DNA from 3 places in the Streptomyces sp. NPDC051133 genome. Region 2 is predicted to be linked to each of the others. Evidence: riboswitches for the same ligand, from Rfam matches in the RefSeq annotation. Region 2 holds a riboswitch; each other region holds the start of a gene.
What was found. Region 2 has a riboswitch for thiamine pyrophosphate ahead of AB0N17_RS16930 (thiamine ABC transporter substrate-binding protein). Riboswitches for the same ligand answer to the same signal wherever they lie in the genome.
Positions count from the first base shown of each region.

Region 1 (6,206 bases), on a different contig from region 2:
AACTCCCGCTGGGCACCGGCTTCCTGGTGTCGCCGAGCCTGCTGATGACCAACCATCACGTGCTCACCGACGCGGAGACCGCCGGGCGGTGCTTCGTCGAGTTCGACGCCCAGGTCACCGTCGACAACACGCCGCAGGCGTCGGTGCGGCTGGAGCTGGACCCGGACGCGTTCTTCGTGGCCGACGAACGCCTGGACTTCGCCCTGGTACTGGTCGCGCCGGACGCGGGTGGGCGGCCGCCCGGCGAGACGTTCGGCTGGAACCGGCTCAGCGCCCAACCGGGCAAGCTGGTCATCGGCGAGCCGGTCAACGTGATCGGCCATCCGATGGGGCGCCTGAAGGAGATCGCCGTCCGCGACAACCTGCTCCAGGTGCGGCTCGACGACTTCCTCCAGTACCGGACGGACACCGAGCCCGGCAATTCCGGCTCCCCGGTCTTCAACGATCAGTGGGAGGTCGTCGCGCTGCATCACAGCGGAGTGCCGAAGACCGACGACCAGGGGCGTGTCCTTCGCAGTGACGGGCAACTGTGGCAGCCGGGTGACGGCGACGACGCGGTCGACTGGGTCTCCAACGAGGGCGTACGGATCAGCTCCATCCTGCGGCACCTCGCACAGCTGCCACCCGGCACCCCGTCGGGCCCGCTGGCGGACATGGGTGCCGAGTCCGGGCTGGGCCTCGGTCCGGCGGAGTCCGCCGCGCCGGTCCGGGCGCCCGCGGCCGCCGTACCGTCACCGGCCGCCGCGACGGCGGTGAGGCACACGGGCCTGCGTGCCCGGGAGGGCGCGTTCGGCGGTGAGCGCCATCTGGTCTTCCTGCACGGGCGCTCCCAGCAGGGCAAGGACCCGGAAACCCTGCGCCGTGAGTGGACGGCCGGCCTCGACCAGGGGCTCGTCCGTGCCGGACTCCCGCCGATCGACCCGGCCGATGCCTGGTTCCCGTACTACGGCGACCGACTGGTGCAGGCGCTCCCGGCACGGGAGGCCGTCGCACGTGCCACCGGGACCACCGGCCTCTCCCCGGTGGAGGCAGCGGCTCCCGCGTCGCCCACGGCCCGAGCGGTGTACGAGGAGATGATCGGTGAGGCCGCCGTCCGATGGAACGTCCCGCGGGAGAGGCAGCCGGACGCCGAGCGGATCGCGCCGGGGGACGTCGTCGGGCACCTCCACCGGCAGCTGAGCTGGCTGGCCGCCAGGAGCGACCTCGATGCCCTGACCATCGCCCTCGTCCTCCAGGACGTGGCCGCGTACCTCGACGACCGGAACGGCGTCAGGGACGCCGTCCTGGACGGTGTCCTGGAGACGTTCCCGCAGGACGGGGAGGTGATCCTCGTCAGCCACAGCCTCGGCACGGTGGTCGGCATGGACCTCACCACCCGGCTCTCGCCGACCATGCGCACGATCCACCTCACCACGGTGGGCAGCCCGCTGGGACTGGACAGCGTGTACAAGAGGCTGCTCATCGACGGGCCGAAGCGCCCCGACACGGTGACGGACTGGCTGAACGCGTGGTACCCGTCGGACGCGGTCACCATCGGGTGCCCGCTGGCCGACGAATGGGCGGGCACAGTGACCGACGTCGCCGTCGTCAACGCCCGCGACAAGGCCCACAACATCATGGAGTATCTCGCCCACCCCGAGGTCGCCGGCGAGATAGGCGCCCACCTCGAGCCCGGCTGATCGCCGTAGCCGGGAGTCGATCGACCAGGGCTTCGAGGACGACGGGAGCGAGATCGAGTACTGCTCCGAGGAGCGGGCGCGGTCAGGCGCGGCGCCGTACGCGCAACGGCGTGTAGACGAGCAGCGCCGCGAGGAACGCCACCGGGTAGGCGAGGTCGGCGCCGTGCAGGGCCCGCGCGACCGGGCCCACATACAGGCTGGTGCTCATGAACGGCACCGCTACGGCGAAACCGACGAGGAAGGCCGTGGGAGCCGGCCACCACGGCTGCGCCTCCTCCGCCGTCAGGTCGACGGGGCGGCCGCCGCGCGCCCGCTTGCGGGCCACCCAGTCGACGATCACGATCGCGACGAACGCCGGGATCCAGTAGCCGACGAACAGCAGCACGTTCTGGAAGCGGGCGGTGGTGTCGGCGGCGTGCATCCAGAGCACCAGCGGGAAACCGAGCACCGCGGCGAGCGCGGCGGCGACCGGCCGCGGCAGCCGCACGCCGACGGTCTGCAGCGCCAGCGATCCGCTGTAGTCGTTCATGGCGTTGCTGCACAGCGCCGCGAGAGCGACGGCGAGGAGTCCGAACGCGCCGAGCGCGCCGCCCCCGAGCAGCCGGTCCACGCCACGGGCGGTCTGGTCGGTGAACTGCGCGGCGCCCCACAGGCCGAGCGCCTGCACCGCGACGAAGGACACGCCGACACCGAGCAGGGTGTACCAGAACATGCGCGGACGGGACGCCGTCCGTGGCAGGTAGCGGCTGAAGTCGCTGGCGTAGGGGGCCCACGAGAGGGCGAGGCTCAGCGCGACGGTGCAGGTCAGCACGAACGCGCCCGCCCGGTCGGCGCCGTGCGCGGTCGCGGCCGTCGCGGGCTGGGTGCCGTGCGTGAGCTTCACCGCCAACGCGACGAGCGAGGCGGCGAGCGCGAAGGTCATCACCGTCTGCAGGCGGTGGATCGCCTCGTAACCGATCACGCCCAGCGCCCCCTGGGCCGCCAGCATCACCAGGACACCCAACCAGAACGGCCAGCCGAACAGTTGGGCCAGCGCGTCCCCGCCGAACAGACCGATCAGCGCGTCCCAGGCGATGGACGACAGCCACTGCAGGGCGCCCGGCAGAGCGACGGCCCGTCCGAAGGCCAGCCTCGCCAGCGGCAGCTGGCCCGCCCCGGTCTGGCTGCCCCAGGTCCCCAGGTAGGCCGTGGGCACGGCGCCGAGCAGGGTGCCGAGCACCACGGCGAGCAGCGCGGTGGCGAAGTCCAGTCCGAGGGCCGCTCCGACGGTGCCGGTGAACACGCCGGTCATGGTCAGGTTGGGGGCGAACCACACGGTGAACAGCCGCCGGGGGCTGCCGTAGCGAGCGTCCTCGGGCACCGGCGTGATGCCGCGCGCCTCCACCCGCAGGTCCCCGGGGGCCGTCGGCATCCGGCCGTCGAAGACGCCCCGCGCTTCGGCGACGGTCGTCTCTTCATGGGCATACGGCAACGACATACGACATCCCTCCGCCAGTCCTAACTGGTTCAGGTTCAACGGGTGTGATCTCAGCCCCCGTGCGGGGGCACCCCGTGTCCAGGTACGCCGGCCAGAATAGCCCGTTCCGGTGACCGGTTCCGGCCAGGGCCGGGGCGGGAGGATCTGTCGCACCGCGTGACCGCGTGACTTCGGAATCGGTACCAGGGCGTCGGCGGTTTCGCTGCGAGGACCCGGCTCGACCCCGGCAGGGCGGTCAGGGCGAACGCCCACGGATACCCCGAACGCTCCGCCACGAGCCCGGCGCCCGCGGCGCCGGCCTGCCCCGGCTCCGGGTGTGGCGTCAGCCGGCGGTGTCGGGGTTTCGGTTGCGGTCGATGAGGACGGCGAACGCGTCGAGGATGCGGCGCAGGCCGAACGCGTAGGTGTGGTCGGGGTCGTAGGCGGTGCCGTGTGCGGTGCCTGACGCCGTGCCGACGCGGACGGCCGTCGGGTAGGCGTTCGCGTCGAGGACCCGGGCGAGCAGCGGGGCGTTGACCTGCCACCACTGCTGGGCGCTCATGGCGCTGTCGTGGCGGGCGGATCGGGCGTCGGCGGCGGCGCGGGCTGATGCCTGTACGAAGGTGAGCAGGTGGTTCAGGCAGTCGTCCAGCTGCAGGTCGCTGAGCCCGAGGCCCTCGAACGCGGAGAGCTCGTGCTCGTACTTCCCCATCAGTCCCGGTCCCAGCGGGGGCCTGGAGGTGGAGACGGCCGCGGCCCAGGGGTGGCGTTCGAAAAGTGCTCTGTTCTCGTCGGCGACGGCGGTGACGCGCTGCTGCCAGGACAGCCCGGCCGTGTCCGGTCGGGGCATGCGGGCGTAGGCGGCATCCAGCATGAGGTCGAGAAGTTCGGCCTTGGCCGGCACGTAGGTGTAGAGCGTCATCGGTACCACGCCGAGTTCCTTCGCCACGCGGCGCATCGTCACGGCGTCCAGGCCCTCGTTGTCGGCGATGGCGGTGGCCGCCTCGACCACCGTGTCGATACTCAGCCCGCGCCGCGGCCCGCGGCCGCCCGCAGGGGCGAGGTCACGCCACAGCAGTTGCAGTGTGCGGGCCGGGTCGCCCGCGCTCGTTCGTTCTGTCGGCACGGGGCAAGTCTCTCCCACCGATTCGGCGTACAATGTACAATGTACATTGTACTGCGTACAGAGAATCGAGCCGAGGGAGCACCAGTGAAGATCACCTCCAGTGCCGTGTCGCTCAACGTCGAGGATGTCGAGGCCTCCAGTGCCTTCCTGCAGCGACATTTCGGGTTTCGCGAGGAGATGGCCGCCGACGGCTTCGCGTCCCTCGGCCGCGACGACGCGGGGATGAACGTCATCTTCCTGCGCCGGGGACTGGACACCCTCCCGGCGGACCAGCGCGACGACCACGCCGCCGGCCTCATCCTCGCCTTCACCGTCGACCACCTGGAAGACGAACTGGAGCGCCTGCGCGCCGAAGGCGTCACGATCACCATGCCCATGACGGAGGAAGAGTGGGGCGAGCGCGCGTTCCAAGTGCGCGATCCGAACGGCGTGATCGTCCAGCTGGTCGACTGGAACGCCGCCTCCGCCCGGTGAGACATCTGCGGCGCCGCGCCCGGGCCCATGCCGAAGACGCCCGGCCACTTTCCGAGAGACAACCCTCGTCGATGAGCGGGAATCCATAGTCGAGCCGATAGCATGTCAAACGGCTCGAGATGGAACGCGCCGTGGATCGCGAGCAGAGCGACGGGGAGTCCCGTGGTCTGACCGGCCTGAAGTCGTGGGGCGAACTGGCACACTGAACGCACCGGAGTCCTGCAAGTGGAGTTTTCAAACGCACTGACGCAGCTCTCGAGGATGCAGAAGCCTGCGCGGGGGATTTCGATCTACTCCCGGTTCGTCAATCGGCCGGCGGGAAAGCTGCTCGCGGCGACGGCACACTGTCTCGGTCTTTCACCGGACCACGTGACCGTCGTGAGCGGTCTGGTGACCCTTTCCGCCATCACGGCGATCGCCCTTCACCCGCCTACCGATGTGTTGGGAGGCTGTGTCGCTCTCGCCTTGCTCGGCGGTTACGCTCTCGACTCCGCGGACGGTCAGCTGGCGCGCTTGAACCGATCTGCCAGTCCGCGAGGAGAGTGGATAGATCATGTGATGGACTGCGCGAAACTACTGGGAATTCATGCGGCGGTACTGATCTCGTTCTACCGTTTCGCCGACCTGAGATTTCCCGCTCTCCTGCTCACTCCGATCATCTTCCAATTCGCTTCCCTGGTGTTATTCTTCGGGGGCATTCTGGCGGAGCAGCTGAAGAAGCGGGAAGCGGGCGTACGCCTCCGTCCGGTGTCACCCGCCTCCGTCACCCGTGGCGTCGCACTCCTGCCCGTGGATTACGGTCTGCTGTGCTTCATCTTCTTGTTCCTCGGAAGCCAGAAGACTTTCATCGTCCTCTATCTGACTCTGCTGGCGGCATACGCGGTGCTCGTCCCGGCTTTCCTGGCCAAGTGGTTCCGGGAACTCTCCTGAGCGTCGGAGTGCCGCCATGTGACAAGTGAGGCCCGGGTCATGGCGGTCCGGGCCTCGTCCATGTCTACGGGCAGTGCTCGCCATACTTGACCGCGTTCAGCGTGACCGGCTGCCCGGCCGGCTTCGTCCCGGCGGCCGGCTTCTGCGTGCACACCTGCCAGTTCGATTCGAGCAGCACCATCCGGCCGGCCCCGGTCGCGTCGTTCACGGTGATCGAGGTGCTGGAGTCGAGGGCGTCCCGGGCGGCCTTGACGCTCTTGCCGTGAAAATCGGGCATCTCCCCGCCGGCCGCAGAGGGGGCGGCCTGGTCGTGTGCCGGGCAGGTCTCGGCCAGCTTGACCGCGCCGAAGTCCAGTTCGGAGTTCGTCGCCGCGACGGTGCCGGCCTTGAGGTTCTGGGAACAGACCTTCCAGTCGCGGTCGAGGATCTGCATGCGGTCGCGGCCGAGGGAGTCGTGTGACTTCAGGCGGTAGAACCCGGCGCTCTGAGCGGCGTCCTGGGCGGACTGCAGGCCCATGCCGACGAACTTCGGGACGGTCTT
Region 1 is NZ_JBFBBK010000003.1:12,860-19,065, reverse strand. It holds gene AB0N17_RS04435 (serine protease) at 1-1,679, shown strand, start outside; gene AB0N17_RS04430 (cytosine permease) at 1,762-3,156, opposite strand; TPP riboswitch at 3,146-3,241, opposite strand; gene AB0N17_RS04425 (TetR/AcrR family transcriptional regulator) at 3,479-4,261, opposite strand; gene AB0N17_RS04420 (VOC family protein) at 4,346-4,735, shown strand; gene AB0N17_RS04415 (CDP-alcohol phosphatidyltransferase family protein) at 4,997-5,665, shown strand; gene AB0N17_RS04410 (hypothetical protein) at 5,730-6,206, opposite strand, start outside.
Region 1: it holds a riboswitch for thiamine pyrophosphate, as region 2 does, so the genes downstream of both, AB0N17_RS04430 (cytosine permease) here and AB0N17_RS16930 (thiamine ABC transporter substrate-binding protein) in region 2, are expected to answer to the same signal.

Region 2 (6,206 bases):
GAGCCCGAGACCCACCACCGCACCCGCGAACAGGCTGCCGCCCACGAGGACCGCTTCGGAAACGAGAGCCGCGGGCACGGCGTGCCGGTGCCCCAGCACCGACGCGACCACCACGCCGGCCGTCCACACGGCGCCCCACCCCAGCGCGCAGACCCCGCCGACGGCCAGGCCGAACCGCAGGCCCCGCACCACTACGCCGCGCTTCATGTCCCCTCCCCGCATCGCACATGACAGCGAGTCGCTACGCCGCCCTCGGATATTCTCTGCCACCACGGCCCCGCCGATCACGGCTACGGATGGTCGGCCCGGGCGAGCCCGGCGTCACCGGCCGCCAGAGGACCAGCGAACGGGGTGGGAAAGTTGAGCGGCCACAGCGCCACGCGGGAACGGTGGTTCCGGCGGAACGCCGATGCGATAGGCCGATGGTCCGAGCGTGTGATGTTCCTCGGCGCCTGCGTCATCGGCGTACACCGCGCCTACCAGCACGCCTTCATCCACGCCGCGCTGTGGTTCGCCGCCGGCGTCGGCGGCACACTGATGCACATCGCCGACGCACGACAAGCGAGACGCGACACCGAGCGAGCACGCCGGCAGCAGCTGCGCACACTCGCCGCGCTGTTCCGCGAGGCCACCGAGCGGAAGACCGACCTCAGGAAGAAGTGATCCGGCCGCGCGGTCCACGTGCCACCGACCGCGGGTCAGCGGTCAGCGGTCTATGCGCTCCATTCTCAGCGGTGAGGTCCTCTCGCACGCCGACAACCACCAGGTCAAGGTCCCACGGACGACCGGCGCATCCCACTGACGACAGCCGTGGCCGGCGACACCCTCAGGTCACCCTTTTGGATCTGCGACACTGGTAACGCCATGCCTAAGGCCCGGAGAACTGGCAGTAGTTGGGCAGCGATAAGCTCCCTACCAGCGCGTTCGGCGCGAATAAAGGGCCTGGTGTGGGTCACTGGGCCGTCTCTGGGCCGCCTGTGGGCCGTCCGAGGCCCCCAGGGACCGACCAACGGCGGCCGACAATGACAGGCGAGCGACAGCCGCCCCAGCGAAACCCCAGGTCGGGGCCCCCGACCATACGGGTTTCCATCCAGGTCTGGCGGTCAGGCACGGTGGGATGTTTCGTACCAGCGTCTCAGCTCGAACGCATCTTCTCGACCGCCTGCCTCCCAAGGATGCACGACCGTAGGCTCAGTCGACCTTCACACTTCCTGCAGGAGTGCTTCCTTGCGTCGATTGGCCACAGTCGCGCTGATCATGGCGACTTGCATCCCAGGCTGTTCGTCCGCACCGTCAGCCGGACATGCGTCTTCCAGAGCTGAACCCGCGTCGGCGGCCCACCCCACTCCTTCTGCCCACCCACTGCGCCGGCGTGCGTTGCCTCGGCCAAAGCCAACGAGGCACTGTCCAAGTCGGGGGACTTGTTGGTGACTGCTGTGTCTCTGAGCGACGCAGCGCTGACCGCTGCCGGAAAGATCGTGAAGCAGGCTCAAGGCCTGAAAATGGTCTCTGACTCTGTGTGTCGGATCGAGACCGTTGACGGGGGCAAGCCGAACCGGGAGACAGTATGCGAGTCGGCTCGTGCCGTGGACGGCCCAGCCTTCTCATCGGGCGGGAGCAGGGGCAGTTAGCGGTCGAGGTCGATGGTGAAGCGCCTGGTGCCCGTACCGATCGTGTCGGCGTGGACCTGACCACGAGCCTGGTCGAACACCCCGGTGCCGCCGGTGATCGCGTTGTCGAACGAAGGGGGAGGGACCGCGACGCCGCCCTGCGCGTTGAGAATGCGGAAGACCATCCCCTGCGCGGTGAGCTGGCCGCCCGGGAGTTTGTAGGTCACGACGCACTCCTCCGCTCCGCGATTTTCGACCGTGGTGGTGGTGCAGAAGCCGTCGGTTTCGCCGACCTGGATTTTGTCGTTCTCGTCGAAGAGGATCGAGCGGACCACGGTCCGATCGCCCTGGGCGGCGGGGCCGCCGGGGTTGACGGGGAAGCGCGACTGCTGCGCGAGATGGCCGATGAGTGTGATGACCTTGTCTCCGCCCTTGGCGTGGGCGGAGTCGGTGTTCGTCGCGGCGGACGCGACAGGGGTGCAGGCGAGAAGGGTGACCAGGGCAGTGGCCGTGCCGAGACAGGCTGCTCTGATGGGGCGCATCGTGTGGCTCCTGAGGTTGATGCTCGTGGATGGTCAGGTGCCGCATTCATAACCTCGGCGGTGCCGCCGCCCGGAACGTCCCGGCGCGACCCACCGTCAGATCCGACCAGTCGGACCAACCCGGGACGAGAGACGGCCCGGACGACCGCGTACTACGAAGATCACGATCTACAGCCGGAGTACTAAGCCCTTGATCGCTCGCGATGTCATGATCCGGCGATGGATGAGTACGCGTGGCCCACGGGCCCCGAAGCGCCGGCTGCGGACACGGTGCTGGAAAGCTGGCCGGCAACCGTCGCGGCACTGCCCGTGGGGACCCACATCACCGGGGAAGTCATCGGTCGGCAGCCCTTCGGCGTCTTCCTGCGTATGGATGGCGTGCCGAACGCCATAGCGCTGGCCGAGATCACGTCCATGCCGCAGGGGATGGACCTCCCGGCCCTCGGGGCCATCGTCAGTGGTGAGGTCTTCTGGCACGCCGACAATCACCAGGTCAGGGTCCGCCTCGACGAGTGGCGGGCAGCCGACGAGTGATCGTCGTCGGGCCGTGCCTGGGCCGTCGCTGGGCCGTCCGAGGCCGCTCAGCAGTGACCGGTGACGCCTACTGACGACAGTCGTAGCATGCGGCAGCCGCAGGTCACCGAATTTGATCTGCGACACTGGTAACGCCATGCCTAAGCCCGGAGAACTCACTTTCGTCGCCCCGCGCGGAGCTCAGAAGCCGCCGCGGCATCTCGCCGATCTCTCGCCCGCCGAGCGCAAGGACGCCGTCGCCGAGGCCGGGGAGAAGCCGTTCCGTGCCAAGCAGCTCTCGCAGCACTACTTCGCGCGGTACGCGCACGACCCGGAGGAGTGGACCGACATCCCCGCCGGGTCGCGCGGCAGGCTGCAGGAAGCGCTGTTCCCGGAGCTGATGACCGTCGTACGGCATCTGTCCACCGACCAGGGCACCACCCGCAAGACGCTGTGGCGGCTGTTCGACGGGACCCTCGTGGAGTCCGTGCTGATGCGGTACCCGGACCGGGTCACCATGTGCATCAGCTCACAGGCCGGATGCGGCATGAACTGCCCGTTCTGTGCCACCGGGCAGGCCGGGCTGGACCGGAACCTGTCCACCGCCGAGATCGTCCACCAGATCGTCGACGGGATGCGGGCGCTCAGGGACGGAGAGGTGCCCGGCGGGCCCGCGCGGCTGTCCAACATCGTCTTCATGGGGATGGGCGAGCCGCTCGCCAACTACAAGCGGGTCGTCGGTGCGATCCGCGCGCTCACCGATCCCACGCCGGACGGGCTGGGCCTGTCGCAGCGCGGGATCACCGTGTCCACCGTCGGGCTCGTGCCGGCCATCCACCGGTTCGCCGACGAGGGCTTCAAGTGCCGGCTCGCGATCTCCCTGCACGCCCCCGACGACGAGCTGCGCGACACCCTCGTCCCCGTGAACACGCGGTGGAAGGTGCGCGAGGTGCTGGACGCCGGGTTCGAGTACGTCGAGAAGAGCGGGCGGCGGCTGTCGATCGAGTACGCGCTGATCCGCGACATCAATGACCAGGCGTGGCGAGGCGACCGGCTCGGGCGGCTGCTCAAGGGCAAGCCCGTGCACGTCAATCTCATCCCGCTGAACCCGACGCCGGGTTCGAAGTGGACCGCCTCGCGGCCCGAGGACGAGAAGGCGTTCGTGGAGGCCATCGCGGCCCATGGAGTGCCGGTCACCGTCCGGGACACCCGTGGTCAGGAGATCGACGGAGCCTGCGGTCAGCTCGCCGCCACCGAGCGGTAATCTGGCCGGGTCCACACATCTTCATATTCCGACAGGGGAGCGCCACAGCGCTGAGAGTGCGGCGGACAGGGCCGCAGACCCTCTGAACCTCGCCCAGGTCATTCTGGGTAGGAAGTTCGGTCATCACTCAAGCTGTTGCGCCCTGCCCGGCCTGCCGTACGGAAAGGCCGGGCAGGGCCGCGTCTCTTCCTGGCCAACCCCCAGGAGGACAACCAGTGCAGAACAAGACCTTCGTGGCCGTGGCGGTCGGGCTCGGCCTGATGGGCCTGTCCGCGTGCGGTTCCGGCGAGGGCACGTCGTCCGCGGACTCCCGGACCGTGACCCTGGTCAGCCACGACTCGTGGGCCGTCTCCAAGAACGTGCTGCGGGACTTCGAGAAGCGGTCCGGGTACAAGGTGCGGGTCCTCAACGACGGCGATGCCGGCCAGGCCGTCAACAAGGCCATCCTGACCAAGGACAACCCGCAGGGCGACGTCTTCTTCGGCGTCGACAACACCCTGCTCTCCCGCGCCCTCGACAACGGGCTGTTCGAGCCGTACACGGCCAAGGGCCTCGACAAGGTCGGCGCCCCCTACCAGCTGGACAAGGACAAGCACCGGGTCACGCCCGTCGACTACGGCGACATCTGCGTCAACTACGACAAGGCCTGGTTCGGCAAGCACCGGCTGACCCCGCCGCAGTCCTTCGCCGACCTGGTGAAGCCGCAGTACAAGAACCTCCTCGTCACCGAGAACGCGGCCACCTCCTCGCCCGGCCTCGGCTTCCTGCTCGGCAGCGCCGCGCAGTTCGGGAACGACGGCTGGCAGGACTACTGGAAGAAGCTCAAGGCCAACGGCGTCAAGGTGGTCGACGGCTGGGAGCAGGCCTATTCCCAGGAGTTCTCCGGCTCCACCGGGGGCAAGAAGGCCGGCGGCGACCGCCCGCTCGTGGTGTCGTACGCCTCCTCGCCGCCCGCCGAGGTGATCTACGCCGAGAAGCGGCCCGCCACCGCCCCGACCGGCATCGCCACCGGCACCTGCTTCCGGCAGATCGAGTTCGCCGGGGTGCTCGCCCACGCGAAGAACCCCAAGGGCGCCGAGGCGTTCGTCGACTTCCTGGTCTCCAAGGAGTTCCAGGAGGACATGCCGCTGAAGATGTACGTCTACCCGGTGGTGCAGGGCGCCGCGGTGCCCGCCGAGTTCACCGAGTTCGGTCCGGCCGCCCGGCACCCCGAGACCATGGCGCCCGGCAGGATCGCCGCCAACCGTGACCAGTGGGTCAAGTCGTGGACCTCGCTCGTACTGAAGTAGCCCCTCGCGCCCCGCGCGAGGGCAGCCGCACGGGGAACGCGGCGCGGCTCGGGCTCATGGCCCTGCCCGTCGCGTTCTTCGCGCTGTTCTTCGCCTGGCCGGTCGCCGCGATCGTCACGCGCGGGCTGAAGGCCGACGGCGTCTGGCGGTTCGGGCGGATCGTGGACGTGGTCACGCAGCCGGACATCCGGCACGTGCTGTGGTTCACCACCTGGCAGGCGCTCGCCTCCACCGCGCTGACCCTGGTGCTCGCGCTGCCCGCCGCCTACGTGTTCGCCCGCCTCGACTTCCCGGGCAAGCAGCTGCTGCGGGCCGTGGTCACCGTGCCGTTCGTGCTGCCGACCGTCGTCGTGGGCAGCGCCTTCCTGGCGCTGGTCGGGCACGGCGGGCTGCTGGACCGGCTGTGGGGCGTACGGCTGGACACCACCGTGTGGGCGATCCTGACGGCCCACGTCTTCTTCAACTACGCGGTCGTCGTGCGGACCGTCGGCGGGCTGTGGGCCCAGCTCGACCCCCGTCAGGAGGAGGCCGCCCGGGTGCTGGGCGCCTCGCCCCTGCGAGCCTGGCGGAAGGTGACCCTGCCCGCGCTCGCGCCCGCCGTGGCCGCCGCCGCGCTGATGGTGTTCCTGTTCACCTTCACCTCCTTCGGCATCGTGCAGATCCTCGGCGGTCCCACCTTCTCCACCCTCGAAGTGGAGATCTACCGGCAGACCTCCGAGGTTCTCGATCTGTCGACGGCCGCCGTCCTCACCCTCGTCCAGTTCGCCGCCGTCGGCGCGATCCTCGTCGTGCACGCCTGGACGGTACGGCGGCGGGAGGGCGCCCTGCGGCTCGTGGCCCCGGAGTCGACCGCGCGCCGGCCGCGCGGCGCCGGGCAGTGGGCGCTGTTCGCCGGGGTGCTCGTCACCATCGCGCTGCTGCTCGTCCTGCCGCTCGCCGTGCTCGTCCGGCGCTCCCTCGACGCGCCCGGCCTCGGCTACTACCGGGC
Region 2 is NZ_JBFBBK010000014.1:124,467-130,672, forward strand. It holds gene AB0N17_RS16905 (hypothetical protein) at 1-207, opposite strand, end outside; gene AB0N17_RS16910 (hypothetical protein) at 361-663, shown strand; gene AB0N17_RS16915 (hypothetical protein) at 1,628-2,152, opposite strand; gene AB0N17_RS16920 (hypothetical protein) at 2,372-2,686, shown strand; gene rlmN (23S rRNA (adenine(2503)-C(2))-methyltransferase RlmN) at 2,823-3,929, shown strand; TPP riboswitch at 3,953-4,061, shown strand; gene AB0N17_RS16930 (thiamine ABC transporter substrate-binding protein) at 4,145-5,218, shown strand; gene AB0N17_RS16935 (iron ABC transporter permease) at 5,275-6,206, shown strand, end outside.

Region 3 (6,206 bases), on a different contig from region 2:
CAGCACTGTCGTGGCCGGTCACGCCCCGGCATCGACCTGTCCCTCGCCCCCGGGGACGGCTGTCCTCCGGTGGCGCCGATCAGGTGGCCGTTGCTTCTTTCAGGGGCCGTCCCGGATCCGCCAGCGCCTCCGGGTCCATGCCGCGGCCCGATTCGATCAGGCGGCGGCCCTGGGCCAGGTCGCGCGGGCGGCCCACCGCCAGGAGGGCCGCCAGGCGGCCCTCACGGAGCCAGCAGACCGTCCAGGCGGGGCCGGACGGGTCACCGCGCCACACCGTGCGGTCGGCCGCGGCGTGGTGACCGGCGTACTGCACGAACCGGCCGAACTGCTCCGACCAGAAGTACGGCACCGGGTCGTAGGCGGCCGGGGTCTCGCCGAGGATGTTCGCGGCGACCGTGCGCGGCCCCTGCAGGGCGTTGTCCCAGTGGTGGACGAGCAGCCGCTCGCCGTAGCGGGCCGAGGGGAAGGAGGCGCAGTCGCCGACGGCGTACACGTCGGGCACGTTGGTGCGCAGGTGGGCGTCGGCGAGGACCTCGTGGTGCGGGCCCAGCTCGATGCCGGAACCGGCCAGCCAGGCGGTGGCGGGGCGGGCGCCGATGCCGACGACGACCGCGCCCGCGGGCAGCCGGGTGCCGTCGTCGAGCACGACCGCGCCGGGCTCGACGCGCTCCACGCGCGCGTGGGTGCGCAGCTCGGCGCCGGCGTCGGCGTACCAGCCGGCCATGGGGGCGGCGACCTCGGCGGGCAGGGCGCCGGCGAGCGGCCGGTCGGTGGCCTCCACGACGGTCACCGCGCAGCCGGCCTCGCGCGCGGCGGTGGCGAACTCGGCGCCGATCCAGCCGGCGCCGACGACCACGATGTCGTGCTGCCGGGCGAGCACCGGCCGCAGCCGCTCGGCGTCGTCCAGGGTGCGCAGCAGGTGCACCCCGGGGACGCCCTCGGTGCCGGGCAGCGTGATCGGCTCGGCGCCGGTGGCCAGGACCAGGACGTCGTACGGCACCGGACCCGCCTCGGTGTCCAGTTCGTGCGCGGCGGGGCGCAGGCCCAGCACCTCGCAGCCGAGCCGCAGCTCGACGCCGAGCGACTCGAAGTCGACCTCGAAGGCGGAGTCCTCGGCCTTGCCGAGCAGGACGGCCTTCGACAGCGGCGGCCGGTCGTACGGCTGGTGCGGCTCGGCGCCGATGATGGTGACGGTGCCCGTGAAGCCCTGTTCCCGCAGGGCGACCGCGGTCTGCACCCCGGCCATGCCCGCGCCGACGACGACCGCGCGCCGCGCCTGTGACGTGCCCTGTTCCGCTGTCTGCTCGCTCACCTGATCACCATAGACACGTGACGGACTGTCAGTCAGGGGGCGTGCTCGGTGACCTGTTCCACAACGCTCGTCCCGCTACCGGGCCGCGACTCCCACTGCCAGTCCTCCTCGAGTCGCACGCGACCGTCGGGCAGTTCGACGACCGTCGACACGCAGTGCCCGGAGGCCGTCGTGCCGTCGGTCCGCAACTGCACGTACCGGAAGTCGAGCCGGTCCCCCGCGCGCGTGCCGATCAGATGGCCGCGCACGACGTCGCCGCCCGCGTACCCGGCCCAGATCTCGCCGTCCTTCTCGTGGTACGCGAACCGGGTTCCGGTACCCACCTGACCTGGGGCTTGGTCCGCCACGGGGGCGAGGATCAGTCCGTCGAGCGAACGGGGCACGGCGAGGGGCTCCCTTACGGGCGGCGAGCGGGGCGGGCTAGGGTGGCCACCGTACAAGCACTCGCGGGAGCCCGGACGCACCGGGCTGAGAGGGAGGCTGGCGGCCTCCGACCGTACGAACCTGATCCGGGTCATGCCGGCGAAGGGAGGGGCTGACGCCCATGTCGTCACGCACGTCCGACGTCCTCGTCGTCGGGGGCGGAATCATCGGTCTGGTCACGGCCTGGCGCGCCGCGCAGCGCGGGCTCGCCACGGCCGTCGTGGACCCCGAGCCCGGGGGCGGGGCCGCACGGGTCGCGGCGGGGATGCTGGCCGCGGTCTCCGAACTGCACTACGGCGAGGAGCGGCTGCTCGCCCTGAACCTGGAGTCCGCCCGCCGCTATCCGGACTTCGCGGCCGAGCTGACCGAACTGACCGGGCACGACCTCGGCTACCGCCGCAGCGGCACCCTCGCGGTCGCGCTCGACGCCGACGACCGTGCCCACCTGCGGGAACTGCACGCCCTCCAGCAGCGCTGCGGGCTCGACGCCGAGTGGCTGTCGGGGCGGGAGTGCCGGCGCCTGGAGCCGATGCTGGCGCCCGGGGTGCGCGGTGGGCTGCGGGTCGACGGCGACCACCAGATCGACCCGCGCCGGCTGGCGGCGGCCCTGGTGGCCGCGTGCGAGCGGACCGGAGTGGTGTTCCACCGGGCGTGGGCCGAGCGGCTGGACGTGGTGGCGGGCCGGGCCGCCGGGGTCACCACCGCGGACGGCACCGGGCTGCGCGCCGGGCAGGTGGTGCTCGCGGCCGGCAGCCTGAGCGGACGGCTGGCGGGCGTGCCCGAGGCCCTGGTGCCGCCGGTGCGGCCGGTCAAGGGGCAGGTGCTGCGGCTGACGGTGCCCGAACGGTTCGCGCCGTTCCTGAGCCGGACGGTGCGGGCCGTGGTCCGCGGCGGCCAGGTCTACCTGGTGCCCCGGGAGAACGGCGAACTGGTCGTCGGCGCCACCAGCGAGGAGCTGGGCTGGGACACGACGGTCACCGCGGGCGGCGTGTACGAGCTGCTGCGCGACGCCCATGAGCTGGTGCCGGGCATCACCGAGCTGCCGCTCACCGAGACCCGGGCCGGGCTGCGCCCCGGCTCCCCCGACAACGCGCCGCTCCTCGGCCCGTCCGGCCTGGCCGGGTTGCTGCTGGCCACCGGGCACTACCGCAACGGGGTGCTGCTCACGCCCGTCACCGGGGACGTCATGGCGCAGGTGCTGGCCGGCGGTGCGCTGCCGGAGGAGGCCCGCCCGTTCACCCCGCAGCGCTTCGGCGCCGTACTCCTGGAGCAGTCCGCATGAGCATGTCCGTCACCATCTCGATCTCCGTCAACGGGGAGCGCCGGGAGATCGCCCCGGGCACCCCTCTCGACTCGCTCGTGACGACCCTCACCCCGGCGCCCTCCGGGGTGGCCGCGGCCGTCAACGAGACCGTCGTCCCGCGCGCGCAGTGGGCCTCCACCGCGCTCGCGGAGGGTGATCGCGTCGAAGTCCTCACCGCCGTTCAAGGAGGCTGAGCCATGGCCGACGATTCCCTGGTGCTGGGGGGTACGACCTACTCGTCCCGGCTGATCATGGGCACGGGCGGCGCGCCCAGCCTGGAGGTGCTGGAGCGGGCGCTGCTCGCCTCCGGTACGGAGCTGACCACGGTCGCGATGCGCCGGGTGGACCCCTCCGTGCACGGCTCGGTGCTGTCGGTGCTGCAGAAGCTGGGCATCCGGGTGCTGCCGAACACGGCGGGCTGCTTCACCGCCGGGGAGGCCGTGCTGACCGCGCGGCTCGCCCGGGAGGCGCTGGGCACGGACCTGATCAAGCTGGAGGTCATCGCCGACGAGCGGACGCTGCTGCCGGACCCGGTGGAGCTGCTGGAGGCGGCCGAGACGCTCGTGGACGACGGGTTCACGGTGCTGCCGTACACCAACGACGATCCCGTGCTCGCGCGGAAGCTGGAGGACGTCGGCTGTGCGGCCGTGATGCCGCTGGGCTCGCCGATCGGCTCGGGGCTCGGCATCCGCAATCCGCACAACTTCCAGCTGATCGTGGAGCACGCGCGCGTGCCGGTGATCCTGGACGCGGGGGCCGGTACGGCCTCGGACGTGGCACTGGCGATGGAGCTGGGCTGTGCGGGGGTGATGCTCGCCTCCGCCGTCACGCGCGCGCAGGAGCCCGAGACGATGGCCGCCGCGATGAGGCACGCGGTGGAGGCGGGCCGGCTGGCCCGGCTGGCGGGGCGGATCCCGCGGCGGCACTTCGCCGAGGCCTCCTCGCCCGCCGAGGGCCGCGCCCACCTGGATCCGGAACGCCCGGCCTTCTGATCACATGAGTGACAGATCGCACGAGAGTCACAGCTCTGCTGCATTCCGCCCCCCGAACGGCGCAACGCGCGGCACTGTCGGTCGTCCCTCGTAGACTCCCCTGCGTGGATACGACCCTTCAGGACCCCCTCGTCGGGCAGGTGCTCGACGGCCGCTATCGCGTCGACGCACGGATCGCGGTCGGCGGGATGGCCACGGTCTACCGGGCCCTGGACACCCGCCTCGACCGTGTTCTCGCGCTGAAGGTGATGCACCCGACGCTCGCGGCCGACGGCTCCTTCGTGGAGCGGTTCATCCGGGAGGCGAAGTCCGTCGCCCGGCTGGCCCACCCCAATGTCGTCCAGGTCTTCGACCAGGGCACCGACGGGTCGTACGTGTACCTGGCGATGGAGTACGTCGCCGGGTGCACCCTGCGGGACGTACTGCGGGAGCGGGGCGCGCTGCAGCCGCGGGCCGCGCTGGACATCCTGGAGCCGGTGCTGGCCGCGCTCGGTGCCGCGCACCGGGCCGGTTTCGTGCACCGCGACATGAAGCCCGAGAACGTGCTGATAGGGGACGACGGCCGGGTCAAGGTCGCCGACTTCGGGCTGGTGCGGTCCGTGGACACGGTGACCAGTACGACGGGTGCCGTGCTCGGGACCGTGTCGTACCTGGCGCCCGAGCAGATCGAGCAGGGCACCGCCGACCCCCGGGTCGACGTGTACGCGTGCGGTGTCGTGCTCTACGAGATGCTGACGGGCGGGAAGCCGCACTCCGGGGACTCCCCCGCCCAGGTGCTGTACAAGCACATCCACGAGGACGTGCCGTCGCCCTCGGCGCTGGTGCCGGGGCTGCCGTACGAGCTGGACGAGCTGGTCGCGTCGGCCGCCGCGCGCACCCCTGAGGTCCGGCCGCAGGACGCCGTGGCGCTGCTCGCCCAGGTGCGGGGTGCCCGCGAGGCGCTGAGCGACGTCCAGCTGGACGCGCTGCCGCCGCAGGCCCTGGCCGCGGACCACGACAACGCCGACGACCGGACGAGCGTGATTCCGCGCTCGCTCACAGTGCCCCGCCCGCTGCCCGTGGGCGAGGACGAGCCCGCCGACGGCGTCCTGCGCACCAGCCGGCTCCAGGCCCCGCCGGCGCCGGACCGGCGGCCGCGGCGCCTGGTGCCGGCCGTCGTGGTCGCCGTGCTGCTGGTGCTCGGCCTGGGCGCCGGGGTCTGGTACATCAACTCCGGCCAGTTCACGAAGGTGCCGCCGCTGCTGTCGAAGAGCGAGGCGCAGGCGCGGGCACGGCTGAAGGCGGCCGGTCTGGAGGCCGGGCGGGTCAAGCGTGAGTACAACGACACGGTCGGGCGGGGCACGGTCATCGGCAGCGACCCGGCGTCGGGCGCCCGGATCCGGGACCACGACTCGGTGACGCTGACGATCTCGCTCGGCCCGGAGATGGTGAACGTGCCGGACGTGGCGGGCCGCCCGCTGGCCCAGGCGCGGGCGCGGCTGAAGGCGGACGGCCTGGAGCCGGGCATGGTGACCCGGCAGTTCAGCGAGGACGTCCCGAAGGGCTCCGTGATCGGCACGACCCCGCGGGCGGGCACCCGGCGGCACGCGGACTCGGCCATCGCGCTGACCGTCAGCAAGGGCAGCCCGGTCGACGTGCCGGACGTCACCGGGGAGGACCTGGACAGTGCCCGGCAGGATCTGACCGACGCCGGGCTGAAGGTGAAGATCGCCCCGCAGCAGGTCAACTCCGAGTACGACAAGGGCGAGGTGGCGCGGCAGAGCCCGGGCGACGGCAGCCAGGCCGCCGAGGGCGACACGGTGACGCTGACGCTGTCCAAGGGCCCCGAGATGGTCGAGGTGCCGGACGTGGTCGGCGACAGCGTCGACGACGCGCACAAGGCGCTGGAGGGCGCCGGGTTCAAGGTGGACGAGGACCGCGGGCTGCTCGGGCTGTTCGGCGACACCGTGAAGAAGCAGTCGGTGGAGGGCGGCGACACGGCGCCCAAGGGGTCGACCGTCACGATCACCATCCGGTGACCGGGGTCACCGGGGACCGCGGTCCGGGCGCGGGGGCGGACATGACACCCTGAACGGGTGAGTCCCGTTCAGTCGTCCCTCCCGCGCAACCCCGTCGGCGGTCATGTGCCCGTGGCCGGCGGCCTGCACTCCGTGGGGCTGTCGTACGCCCGTGACCT
Region 3 is NZ_JBFBBK010000045.1:39,137-45,342, forward strand. It holds gene AB0N17_RS34280 (FAD-dependent oxidoreductase) at 80-1,312, opposite strand; gene AB0N17_RS34285 (hypothetical protein) at 1,345-1,695, opposite strand; TPP riboswitch at 1,749-1,860, shown strand; gene thiO (glycine oxidase ThiO) at 1,857-3,017, shown strand; gene thiS (sulfur carrier protein ThiS) at 3,032-3,232, shown strand; gene AB0N17_RS34300 (thiazole synthase) at 3,236-4,030, shown strand; gene pknB (Stk1 family PASTA domain-containing Ser/Thr kinase) at 4,135-6,048, shown strand; gene AB0N17_RS34310 (deoxyribonuclease IV) at 6,106-6,206, shown strand, end outside.
Region 3: it holds a riboswitch for thiamine pyrophosphate, as region 2 does, so the genes downstream of both, thiO (glycine oxidase ThiO) here and AB0N17_RS16930 (thiamine ABC transporter substrate-binding protein) in region 2, are expected to answer to the same signal.